Linked DNA regions of Hoeflea algicola. The protein of the gene in region 1 binds, or shares a complex with, the protein of each later gene. Links are inferred from orthologs where the notes say so. Each region holds a gene or a part of one and is shown in the gene's direction. Other genes may lie near its edges.

Evidence for each region.
Region 2: the proteins of xseA (region 1) and OEG84_RS23080 are in contact, whole or in part, in a cryo-EM structure (PDB 8TXR), measured with the Escherichia coli proteins. The link is inferred for Hoeflea algicola from one-to-one orthologs.

Annotation. Positions count from the first base shown.
Region 1 is NZ_JAOVZR010000001.1:3,252,830-3,260,501, reverse strand. The notes cover bases 1,924-4,815. They hold xseA (exodeoxyribonuclease VII large subunit), read left to right. Parts: upstream 1,924-2,523; coding sequence 2,524-4,107; downstream 4,108-4,815. Other genes in these bases: OEG84_RS15945 (aminopeptidase), read right to left, coding at 4,205-4,815; OEG84_RS15955 (PilZ domain-containing protein), read right to left, coding at 1,963-2,346. Outside these bases: OEG84_RS15965 (M14 family metallopeptidase), read right to left, coding at 1-192; OEG84_RS15960 (phytoene desaturase family protein), read right to left, coding at 272-1,879; more of OEG84_RS15945, read right to left, coding at 4,816-5,458; ybaK (Cys-tRNA(Pro) deacylase), read right to left, coding at 5,549-6,022; OEG84_RS15935 (ArsC family reductase), read right to left, coding at 6,034-6,381; OEG84_RS15930 (NAD-dependent epimerase/dehydratase family protein), read right to left, coding at 6,392-7,435; guaA (glutamine-hydrolyzing GMP synthase), read right to left, coding at 7,464-7,672. UniProt on the Escherichia coli protein: Bidirectionally degrades single-stranded DNA into large acid-insoluble oligonucleotides, which are then degraded further into small acid-soluble oligonucleotides.
Region 2 is NZ_JAOVZR010000001.1:4,765,275-4,770,485, reverse strand. What follows is about bases 1-2,821. They hold OEG84_RS23080 (exodeoxyribonuclease VII small subunit), read left to right. Parts: upstream 1-1,198; coding sequence 1,199-1,444; downstream 1,445-2,821. Other genes in these bases: dxs (1-deoxy-D-xylulose-5-phosphate synthase), read left to right, coding at 2,520-2,821; OEG84_RS23075 (pirin family protein), read left to right, coding at 1,468-2,388; OEG84_RS23085 (histone deacetylase family protein), read left to right, coding at 269-1,195. Also shown: more of dxs, read left to right, coding at 2,822-4,445; OEG84_RS23065 (hypothetical protein), read left to right, coding at 4,587-4,889. UniProt on the Escherichia coli protein: Bidirectionally degrades single-stranded DNA into large acid-insoluble oligonucleotides, which are then degraded further into small acid-soluble oligonucleotides.

The DNA of each region.
Region 1 (7,672 bases):
TTCGGCCTCGGCCTGCTCGAGCATCGGGATGAGATAGTGCAGCGCCGCCACGCCGGGGCGTTCATCGGCATGGAGCCCGGCCTGGATATAGGTCCGGGGAGCGCCGGCATCTGAGCCGGTGAGCCGGTGGACGGTCAGCTGATAGGCGACACCGGGTGTTTCGCCGGCAATGGTTTCGATTTCTGTTTTCATTGTCTCTCACCTTGAACATGCAGGCCAAAGGGGGAAATTAGCCGGCGCGATTGCGAACGCGCCCATCTTGCAGCGACGATTACACCCGGCGGGCGCGGATGTCGTTGAGTATTTCCCGCGCCGCATTGTGCCCGGGAATGCCGGTGACCCCGCCACCCGGATGGGTTGACGAGCCGCACATGTAAAGCCCCGGTAGCGGCGCACGGTAGGCGCCGTGGCCGAGCACCGGCCGCGCCGAAAACAGCTGGTTGAGGCTGAGCTCGCCATGGAAGATATCGCCGCCAACAAGCGACAGCTTGCGCTCCAGATCCAGCGGTGAGAGCACCTGTCGGCCGAGCACGCTTTGGGCAAAGCCGGGGGCATGGCGGTCGATTGTGGCGATCATCAGATCAGCGACGGCCTCGCGGTGATCATCCCAGGAAGAGCCGCCGGGAAAATCGTCAGGCAGTTTCGGTGCCACATGCTGGCAAAACAGGCTGGCGACATGCTTGCCCTCGGGCGCCAGCATCGGGTCCAGTGTCGAGGGAATCAGCATCTCGATAATTGGCTGGCGCGACCAGCCATGATCGCGCGAATCGCGATAGGCACGGTCCATGTAGTCGAGCGAAGGGGCGATGACGATGCCCGAAGTCAGGTGGTCGCCGGGTTCAGGTCGCGCCGTGAACTCGGGCAGTCTGTCGAGCGCCAGATTCATCCGGAACGTGCCCGAGCCACTTTGCCAGTAACCGATGCGGCGGCGAAAATCGCCAGGCAGCGGCGCATCCGCAAGCAGCGTGCCGACCAGCAATTGCGGGTGAATGTTGGAGGCCACAAGATCTGCTTCGATACGCGTGCCATCCTCGGTGACAACCGCGCTGACGCGGCCGTCGCGGGTATCTATGCGGGCAACCGGTGCGCTGGTGCGGATGGTCACGCCCTTTTCCTCGCAAGCCTTCTGCATCGCCTGAGTGATGGCGCCCATGCCCCCGATGGCGTGGCCCCAGATGCCGCGCTTGCCGTTAACCTCGCCAAAATGATGGTGCAGCAGCACATAGGCGGTGCCGGGCGCTTCCGGGCTGGTCCAGTTGCCGACGATGCCATCAAAACCGAACAGCGCCTTGACCGGATCGCTCTCGAACCAGCGGTCAAGGATTTCGGAAGCGGAACAGGTAAAGAGATCCAGCACATCGCGGCGTGCTTCCAGCGATAACTCGGCAAACTGGCGGCCCAGCGATGCAGCCTTGAGAAGTTCGGGAACCGCTGAAATCCAGTTGCCCTTGGTGACATTGGGTGGCGTGCGCAGCAACAGATCCCGCAACACATTGGCGGCAGCGGCGAGCATCGCATCAAAGCCATCAAGCGCCTCGGCGTCGCGGGGTGAAAACTGCGCAACGGACGCCTTGGTCAGGCCGGGCCCGGCTTCGAGTGCGCTGCCATCATCCAGCGGAAAGAAATTGTTCATGCGCCGCTCGACAATCTCAAGCCCGTGACGGCCGAGCTCGAGATCGTTGATCACCTTGGGATTGAGCAGCGAGACGGTGTAGGAAGCCACCGAATTGCGAAAACCGGGATGAAACTCCTCGGTGATCGCCGCGCCACCGACAATTTCACGTTTTTCCAGAACGGTTACCTTGTGGCCAGCTTCAGCCAGATACCACGCACATACCAGCCCGTTATGGCCGCCGCCGATCACAACTGCATGCTTCATGTTGATCCACCTCGCGATTTCCGGCGCATCCTGCACCGGGATTTATCGCCGGTGCAACGGTGCTGACAAGCACGATGACAAACTCAGGAATCGCTGGTGGTTTTTCTTGGGGAGAATTTGGCGCGGGCAATCCGGTCGACGACTTCGGTTGTCATCTCGGCACTGAACTTGATGTGCAATCTGGATTCCGACCGGGCAATAACGGCGCAGGAAATTTTCGCGGGCAACCCGTCAAGCACCAGGTAAAGGTGTTCCGGCACCTGATCGCTCAACCCGACGGAGACCAGGCAGCCGCTTTCGGACAGATCGAGCATTTTGCACGGCTGCGACGTGTAGCCCCGCACACCGCGGCGCAGGTAATACACCTTGCCCGGCACGTTGGTCGCACGCCGGTGATGGGCGCGGCGCTCGGTGCCCCCCACGCGTGTGAGATAGTGTCCGTCCTTGCTCACTTCGGCCTCGATCATACCCCTTTAACACCCCATATCAGAGCGCGGTTAAGTCCCGGTATATTTATGGGTAGCCACAATCAGGGTGCAGTGCAGATGGACCAGCGGTGCGAATCAGCGCCACCTGCGCGATCTTCTTTCAGCAGAACCTGCCACCCAGCTTGACGCCGGGCGCGTGGACGTGCCGAATTGGCCATGGCTTCGCTTCTTGATGATTCGCCCACAAATGCCGCCGAATTTACGGTCAGTGAACTGTCGGGGTCGATCCGCCGCACCGTCGAAGACGCGTTCGGCCATGTGCGTGTGCGCGGCGAGATTTCCGGGTATCGCGGCCCGCATTCCTCCGGTCACGCCTATTTTTCACTGAAGGATGATCGCGCCCGCATCGAGGCGGTGATCTGGAAGGGCACGTTTTCCAAGCTCAAGCACCGCCCCGAAGAGGGGCTGGAGGTGATCGCCACCGGCAAGATCACCACCTATGCCGGCTCGTCCAAATACCAGATCGTGATCGACTCGATCGAACCGGCCGGCGCCGGCGCGCTGATGGCGCTGATCGAGGAGCGGCGGCGCAAGCTTGCCGCCGAGGGTCTGTTCGAGGACGCACGCAAGCAGCTGCTACCGTTCATGCCGAGGGTGATCGGCGTTGTCACCTCGCCCACCGGGGCGGTGATCCGCGATATCCTGCACCGGATCGAGGACCGTTTTCCAGTACACGTCATTGTCTGGCCGGTGCGGGTGCAGGGCGACACCTCGGGCGACGAGGTGGCGCGGGCAATCAACGGTTTCAATGCACTCGACCCGAATGGACCAATCAAGCGGCCGGACCTGATCATCGTCGCCCGTGGTGGCGGCAGCCTCGAAGATCTGTGGGGCTTCAACGACGAGGCGGTGGTGCGCGCGGCAGCCGCATCGGGGATCCCGCTGATATCGGCGGTCGGACACGAAACCGACTGGACCCTGATCGACCACGCCAGCGACCGCCGCGCACCGACACCAACCGGGGCAGCAGAGATGGCGGTTCCGGTGAAAGCCGATCTCGAGGCACAACTGGCCGCACTCGCAGCAAGGCTCAAATCCGCGCAATCGCGGATGCTCGACCGGCGTCGCGAGGCACTGCGCGGGCTGGCGCGGGCATTGCCGACGCTCGACAGCGTGCTGGCGCTGCCCCGGCAAAGGCTGGACCGCTCGGGCCAGGCGCTGGGCCGTGCGCTCGAACTCAACACCGCCAATCGCCGGCAGGGATTTGAACGGCAAGCCGCACGGGTGACGCCCTTTGCGCTGGTTTCGGCATTGCGCGAAAAGCGGCAACTGGTGGGCGAGAAGAGCGGCCGCGGCGACCGGGCGATGGACCGACGCCTGGAGGTGCTGCGCACCCGGCTGGACCGGCACGCGCTGGTGCTCTCAGCGGTACCGCGACGGATCGGCGAAGCGCAGGTACACGGTCGCGAACGGCTGACCGAACTCACCCGTCGCATTGATGCAGCACTCACGCAGATGCTCAGCCAGCATCGCCGCGGGCTGGCGGCGCAGACGCGGATGCTGCAGTCGCTGTCCTACCAGAGCGTGCTCGGGCGCGGCTTTGCGGTGATCCGCGATCAGGACCGGCAATTGCTGTCACGTGCGGCGCAGGTAAAAGCAGGCGCGGCGATTGCCATCGAGTTTGCCGATGGCGAGATTTCGGCACTGGTCAGCGGAACCGACCGGCCGGCCGCCAAAGCCGCAAAGCCGGCAAGGGCAAAGCCAGTCAAAACCAAGACCGACCAAGGGTCCTTGTTCTAGATCGTTTCGTATCCGGACTGAAATGGCCGATGCATAAACCTGCGATCCCGCAACAAAGCACAGGACGCAGTTTCCTTCGGATGCCTGGGTGTCTTGATCAGGCCCATTCGCCCTTGCGCATCACCGGCACCTTCTCGCCATCGGCGCGAATGCCGTCGATGTCGATCTGGTCGGAGCCGATCATCCAGTCGATGTGGATCAGGCTGGAATTGCCACCCTTGGCGGCAATCTGCTCGGGCGTCAGCGACGCACCATCGACAAAGCACTTGGAATAGCACTGGCCGAGCGCGATATGGCAGGAGGCATTCTCGTCAAACAGGGTGTTGTAGAACAGCACGCCGCTGGCCGAAATCGGCGAGGAATGCGGCACCAGCGCGACTTCGCCGATGCGGCGCGAGCCTTCGTCGGTGTCGAGCACCTTGAGCAACACATCTTCGCCCCTGGAGGCGCTGGCCTCGACAATCCGGCCTGCTTCAAACCGGACCTGGATCTCATCAATCAAGGTACCCTGGTAGGACAGCGGCTTGGTGCTGGAGACGGTGCCTTCGACCCGGTGCGCATGCGGCGTGGTGAAAACTTCCTCGGTGGGAATGTTGGGGTTGCAGGTCACTCCGTTCTTGGCGACGGAAGCGCCGCCATGCCATTCGTGATCATCGGCCAGGCCAATGGTGAGATCGGTGCCGGGACCGCTGTAGTGCAGCGCCGAAAAACGCTGGCCGTTGAGCCAGGCCGAGCGTTCGGCGAGCACGGCGTTGTGGCTGCGCCAGGCTTCGATCGGATCTTCGAGATTGACCCGCGAAGCGGCAAAGATCGCCTCTGCCAGCTTGCGCACGGCCTGGTCGATCGGCAGGTCGGGGAACACCTGCGCGGCCCAGGACGGGCTCGGATAGGCACAGATGTTCCAGTTGATGTCGAAGTTGGAGATATGCTCGAGCGCCGGTTTGTAGGCGATGGAATTGGCGGTGTTGGCGCGCGACACGCGGGCCGGGTCCTGGCTGGCAAGTAGCAGCGGGTTGTCGCCAGCGATGGCAAGCCGTGCGGCGCCATTCTCATAGGCCTTGGCCATGCCATCATAGAGCCAGCTCGGCGCCCGGTCGAAACTTGCGTCGGGCGCATGGCTGTAACGCGCCAGCGTCGCCTCCTCGTCGGAATAGAATGTGGTGACAAGACCGGCACCGGCCGCATAGGCGTGTTTGGTGATCAGCCGCGCCAGCGGCAAGGCGGCGATCGGCGCCGTCATCACCAGATCCTGCCCCACCTGCAATTGCAGACCGGTGTGGACGGCGACCTGTGCAAGTTTATCAAGCTGGACGGGATCTACGGGTTCGGCGGAAACGGAGAGATTGGTCATGAGGCGCCTGTCTGCAATGGAGTGGATGACCGAGACTTAATACCCCCGGCCGCGAATATGAAGGCCCAAGCGGGTTTTTGCCGCAGCGGTTCAGGCAACGATGGCCGCGGCGGTCGCCTGCAATGCTGCCTGCGCATCCTTGGGATCGAGCCGGAGCTGCAGCCCGCGCTGGCCGGCATTGATGAAGACATAGGGTTGATCGAGCGCTGCGGCTTCGATCACGGTCGGCACGTGTTTTTTCTGACCGAACGGGCTGATGCCGCCGACATGGTAACCGGTAAGGCGTTCGGCATCGGCAGGCTTCATCATCGCCGCCGATTTGCCGCCAAGGGCTGCCGCAAGTTTTTTCATGCTGACTTCCCGGTCCGACGGCAACACGGCGCAGACCGGCTTGCCGTCGAGTTCCGCCATCAGCGTCTTGAGCACCCGGGCCGGGTCCTCGCCCAGCGCATCGGCAGCCTGCAAGCCGATGCTGTGGGCGTCGGCATGATAGGCGTAGTCGTGAACCGTAAAGCCGATGCCGAGTTTGGCGAGCGCCTGGGTGGCGCGGGTGGTTTTGGCCATTTCAACCCTCCTTAAGCGAAGAACTGCTCATAGAGGTCAGGCTTGAAACCGATGATGATCCGGCTATCAGCCTCAAGCACCGGCCGTTTGATCATTGATGGCTGAGCCAGCATCAGGGCGATCGCCTTGTCGGTGTCGAGATCCTGCTTGTCGGCGTCATCGAGCTTGCGGAAAGTGGTTCCGGCGCGGTTGAGAACGGTTTCCCAGCCAGCTTCCTTGCACCAGCGCTCCAGATGGGTGCGGTCAACACCCATCTTCTTGTAATCATGAAACGCGGCCTCGACACCATGATCAGCGAGCCAGGCCCGAGCCTTCTTCATGGTGTCGCAGTTCTTGATGCCATAGATGATGACGGACATGCCTAACCTTTCAATTCCAGTATAATTTGGAATTCAGAAGCTTTTTCTCGATCAGATCGTTCAGCACCGACAATCGCACATATCCCGAATCACGAAAATTTTGCGGAATACCGGAGATTTGAGCAATCCCATCGACCAATTCCTTGACCGTATCCTCCAGTGAGCACTGCGGCTGGTGATGTGGGGCATGCTTCTTGTAGGATGTGAAATCAACCTTGTAGGATCGCTTGTCGGGCTGACCGGCGCTGTTGATTTTCACATTCACGTCCGGAATGATCTCGCCCACAGCCCTTGCGAGCTGCTTAATCTGATAGGTCCATTCGTCCGATCCGACGTTGACCGCCAGATAATGGCCGCCATTATCGGCCTTTCTCAGCAACGCCCATTCTATCGCCCGCGCCATGTCCTTGACCGCAATCAGTGGCCGCCAGGGCGTACCGTCGCTCAAGACTTCGATCTCGCCCTTGAGCATGGCAGAGGCTACGAAATCATTGAGAACCAGATCAAGACGCAGCCGATCGCTCATTCCGCACGCGGTCGAAAACCTCAGCGAGGTAATCACCGGCTTGTGGGCCGCCATATTCTCAAGTGCCTGTTCGACATCAACCTTGGACCGCGCATAGGCCGTCAGCGGGTTCAGCGTGTCGGTCTCTTTCCTTGGCTCATCGCCACCTGCGCCATACATGCTACAGCTTGAGGCAAACACGATGGTTTTTGACGACAGATCATCAATCTTCTCGATGACGTTGAGGCAGCCCTTGTGATTGATTTCATCGGTGACCTCGGCAAACTTCTCGCCCATCGGGTCATTGGAAATCGCCGCCAGCAGGACAATGCCATCGAACTGGGAAACAAATTCCCTAGTTATGTCGCGCAAATCTCCAAACACCTGTTGATCGCACATTGTGTCCGCCAGCCGATCGCTGGTGGTCAGGCAGTGGGAAAAATAGCCCGTGTCGTAGCCGACGATATAGGCATCCTTGATGGTTTCCCTGAGGTGACGGACCACGACTGGCCCCAGATAACCAAGATTGCCAGTAATCAGTATCTTCATTTTTCCCTGCCTTCAGCCGCCTAAAAACCTACTCCCACTCGATGGTGCCGGGCGGCTTGGAGGTGACATCGTAGACGACGCGGTTGATGCCCTTGACCTCGTTGATGATCCGGGTCGCGGTCTTGCCGAGGAAATCCATGTCGTAGGGGAAGAAATCCGCAGTCATGCCATCAACCGAGGTGACGGCGCGCAGCGCGCAGACGAACTCGTAAGTCCGTCCATCGCCCATCACGCCAA
Region 2 (5,211 bases), 1.5 Mb from region 1 along the record:
CTTCGGGATATGCGATCAATCCGACATCGGATCGCTCGACTGATGGTTTGGGGTAACACAGGGCCGATACCGGCTTTTGATCTAGATCAACGAATCTGCACGTAGGGGCTGCAGGGAAAAGCCGCGTCAATTTGGCACTTCTGCGGGCTTGCAGGCGCACAGGCTCCACGGCGCCGGCCTCGGACGTCTGCCGCTGCAGCCAAACAGATGCAGGGGGCAAAGGCGCTCGGCACTGGAATCGTCGAGGTTTCATCGCTAGATAGAAATGATGAGCACGTTTTATTATTCCAATCCCATCGGCCTCGAACACATAGTGCCCACCGGCCACCCGGAACGTCCGGACCGGTTAAGGGCGCTCGAGGCAGTCTTTGAACACGAGCATTTTGCCTCGCTCGAACGCCATCTGGCGCCGGAGGCGGCGGCTGAAAGCGTGCTGCTGGCACACCCGGAATCACATCTCGCGCGGGTCCGCGCGGCGATCCCCGAATCTGGCATGGCGCAAATCGATGCCGATACGGTGGCAGGCCCGCGGGCAATGGAAGCGGCCCTGATCTCGGTTGGCGGGGCAATGGCGGCGGTCGATGCAGTGTTTGCCAAGGAAGCCGACAACGCCTTCGTCGCCACGCGCCCGCCGGGACACCATGCCGAGAAAGACCGCTCGATGGGGTTCTGTCTGTTCAACCAGGCGGCGATCGCTGCGCGGCACGCGCAAAAGGTTCATGGCGCAGAGCGGGTGGCGATCGTTGATTGGGATGTTCACCACGGTAACGGTACGCAGGACATTTTCTGGGACGACGAAAGCGTGTTCTACTTCTCCACCCACCAGATGCCGCTTTATCCGGGCACCGGTGCGCTGGGCGAGACCGGCAAGGGCAACATCTTCAACGCGCCACTGTCGACCAATGACGGCAGCGACCATTTTCACGAGGCGTTCCGCACCCGGATCCTGCCGGCGCTTGAGGCTGCGCATGTGGATCTGATCATCATCTCGGCCGGGTTCGACGCCCACCACCGCGACCCGCTGGCCGAAATCAACCTGGTGGCTAACGATTTCGACTGGGCCACAGGCAAGGTGATGGAAATCGCCGGCCGTCACGCCAATGACCGGGTCGTCAGCCTGCTCGAAGGCGGGTATGATCTGGTTGGTCTTGCCGAATCGGCGGCCGCCCATGTCATGCGCCTGCAAAAAGGTTGATCGATGAGCCAAGCCAACGACATTTCCGAGATGAGCTTCGAAGCTGCAGTCTCCGAACTCGAACGTATCGTCGAGCAGCTCGAACGCGGCGACGTGGCGCTCGACAAGTCGATCGAGATCTATGAACGCGGCGAAGCGCTGAAGGCCCATTGCGAAAAGCTGCTGTCAGCCGCCGAGAAACGGATCGAGAAGATCCGCCTCGACCGGCAGGGCCAGCCGACCGCGACCGAGCCGCTCGATACCAAATAGAAACGCGGACACAGGAGCATGGCATGAGCTTTTTCCCCGGCGGCGACCCGGAACCCGGCGACGCCTTTTCCTGTGATGCGATCGAACATCTGATCATCCCATCCTCGCGCGATATCGGCGGTTTTTCGGTCAAGCGGGCGTTGCCGACAGCGCGCCGCCGGATGGTCGGTCCGTTCATCTTTTTTGACCGCATGGGCCCGGCCATTCTCCGCGCCGGTGATTTCATGGACGTGCGACCGCACCCGCATATCGGACTGTCGACTGTAACCTACCTGTTTGACGGCGCGATCCGCCACCGCGACAGTCTGGGCACGGAAATGGTGATCAAGCCCGGCGACGTGAACCTGATGACAGCCGGTCGCGGGATTGTTCATTCAGAGCGCTCGCCCGAGGAAATGCGTGGCGGCGACATGCCGATGTCAGGACTGCAAACCTGGCTGGCGCTGCCCGACCATCTTGAAGAAACCGATCCGGTATTCTCGCATACCGACATTGCGGCATTACCCGAAATCACCGATGCGGGCGTGCACGGCCGCGTGGTGATGGGCAATTTTGGCGGGCTGGTCTCTCCGGTGCCGCAGCACATCGGCACGCTCTATGTGGATCTGGCACTGGCGCCCTCGACCTCGGCACCGTTTGATGCCAATTGGGAGGAACGGGCGCTGTATCTGCTGGAAGGCGAGGTCGAAATCGCCGGTGACCGGTTTGGCCCGGATCAGTTGCTGGTGTTCCGACCCGGCGACGCCATCACAATAACTGCCGGCACGTCCGGCGCACGCATGATGCTGTTTGGCGGCGACAGCATTCCCACCAAACGCCATATCTGGTGGAACTTCGTTTCCTCGTCGAAAGAACGCATCGAGCAGGCCAAGGCGGAGTGGCGCAGCGGCCGTTTCGACATTGTCCCGGGGGATGCAGAAGAGTTTATCCCGCTGCCCGATTGACGCCTGCATTGTAAGGCCTACCTTGCGGATCAACCCGCGCAGGGCAAGTTGACCCTGCGGTGTTGCGACGTTGGACCGGGTTTACACGTCAATCTTTCCGGGTTACGGCGTGATCGATTGTGAGGCATAATTTGACAAACCTGCCAGCTACCCCGCTTCTGGACACCGTCCGGATACCATCCGACCTGAAGAACATCGACGACAAGCAATTGCCGCAACTGGCGGAGGAATTGCGCGCCGAGATGATCGACGCGGTGTCGCGGACCGGCGGACATTTGGGCGCAGGCCTTGGTGTGGTCGAACTGACGATTGCCATCCACAAGGTGTTCGACACACCCCATGACCGGCTTATTTTCGATGTCGGGCACCAGTGCTACCCGCACAAGATCCTGACCGGACGGCGCGACCGAATCCGCACCCTGCGCCAGGAAGACGGCCTGTCGGGTTTCACCAAGCGCGACGAAAGCCCCTACGATCCGTTTGGCGCGGCACACTCGTCGACGTCGATTTCCGCCGGGCTGGGCATGGCCGTGGCAAGCGAAATGACCGGCACGCGACGCAATGTGATCTCGGTGATCGGCGATGGCGCGATGTCGGCAGGGATGGCCTATGAGGCCCTCAACAATGCCGGTGCGCTGGATGCGCGGTTGATCGTCATTCTCAACGACAATGACATGTCGATCGCGCCGCCGACCGGTGCGATGAGCGCCTACCTGGCACGGATGGCCTCGGGGCGCACCTATATGGGCTTCCGCGAAGCCGGCAAGAAATTGACGGCCTATCTCGGCAAGAACATCGACCGGGCAATCACCCGCGCCGTCGAGCATGCGCGCGGCTATGTCACCGGCGGCACCATGTTCGAGGAGCTGGGGTTTTATCACATCGGACCGATTGACGGTCACAATCTCGAGCATCTGTTGCCGGTGCTGCGCAATGTGCGCGACAATGGCGACGGGCCGGTGCTGATCCATGTCGTCACCCAGAAGGGCAAGGGTTATGCGCCCGCCGAAGCAGCGGCGGACAAATATCACGGCGTCAACAAGTTCGATGTCATCACAGGCGCTCAAGCCAAGGCCAAGCCGAATGCGCCGAGCTACACCGCCGTCTTTGGCGAGACCCTGACCCAGGAAGGCGCTCTTGACGACAAGATCGTGGCTGTCACCGCCGCCATGCCATCGGGCACCGGGGTGGACAAGTTCGCCAAGGCATTTCCCGGACGCACCTTCGATGTCGGTATCGCCGAGCAGCATGCAGTGACCTTTTCCGCCGGCATGGCGACAGAGGGCATGAAGCCGTTCTGCGCGCTCTATTCGACCTTTCTGCAGCGCGGCTATGACCAGGTGGTCCATGATGTGGCGATCCAGCGGCTCCCGGTCCGCTTCCCGATTGACCGGGCCGGGTTTGTGGGCGCCGATGGCGCCACCCATGCGGGCTCGTTCGACACCGCCTATCTCGCCTGCCTGCCCGGTTTCGTGGTGATGGCGGCGGCTGACGAGGCCGAGCTCAAGCACATGGTGCGCACGGCCGCTGCCTATGACGAAGGCCCGATCTCGTTTCGCTATCCGCGCGGCGAAGGGGTTGGCGTAGAAATGCCCGAACGCGGGCAGATTCTCGAGATCGGCAAGGGCCGGATCATGCGCGAAGGCACCAAGGTGGCGCTGTTGTCGTTCGGCACCCGGCTTGCCGAGTGCCTGCTGGCGGCAGAAGACCTGGAAGTGGCCGGACTTTCGACCACTGTGGCCGACGCTCGTTTTGCCAAGCCGCTCGATCATGAGCTGATCCGGCAACTCGCGCAGCACCATGAAGTGCTGATCACCATCGAGGAAGGCTCGGTCGGCGGTTTCGGCAGCCACGTGCTGCAGTTCCTGAGTACCGAAGGGCTGCTTGATGGCGGGCTGAAAGCACGAAGCATGGTGATGCCCGACATCTTCATGGATCACGCCGCACCGGCGACGATGTATGCGCGTGCAGGGCTGGACCGCAAGGGCATTGTCGACACCGTGTTTGGTGCGCTGTCGACCTCGCGCGCCAAGCTCGATGCGTCGCGCGTACTGTAGCCTGCACGGCGCTCGAACGCTTCCGGTTACCTTCTTGAAACCATAGGTGTTTGTAGCCTCGTAACCACGTCTTTTGGGCGTTCCGAAAGGTCCTTCTGCTAGTCTCTGGCCAATGACCGGGGACTTCAGGACGATGTTTCAATGACGCTGCCCAGACCAAAAATAGATACTTTCGCCTGGCTTCTGGCGTTGCCGGTTCTGGCGCTGGTAACGGCTTCACACGCGGTCGCAGCTGACGGCCAACCGCGCTACGACCGGCGGATTGAGGAAGCTGCGATCCGCATGCTGCAACCCAAGCTCGGCAGCATCCGCGGCACGCTGGATCTTCACACCGAGGACCACATTTTCCCAAGATTGCGCCAGCGTCTGGCCGACAGCGGCACGCCCAACTGGCCTCCCGATGCGTCTGGTGACACCCGGCTAGGCAGCATCATACGCTACTGACAATCGCGCTATTTGCCATAAAGCGCTTGCCCTGACCCCGCTTACGGGCCAAGACGGCGTCATGTCCAATATATCTTCGCCCCCCTTCGCCCGATAAAGACCGGTTGGACCAGATGCTGGTGCAACTCGGACATTACGACAGCCGCTCGCGTGCGCGCGATGCCATTGCCCGTGGCGCTGTGGTGGTCGACGGCCACCCCGTCACCAAGCCCGGCACCCAGGTCAGCGCAACCGCCGCAATCGAGATTTCCGACCCGGCGCGAGACTATGTTTCGCGCGCGGCCCTGAAACTGAAAGCCGGGCTGGAAGCGTTCGACTTCGA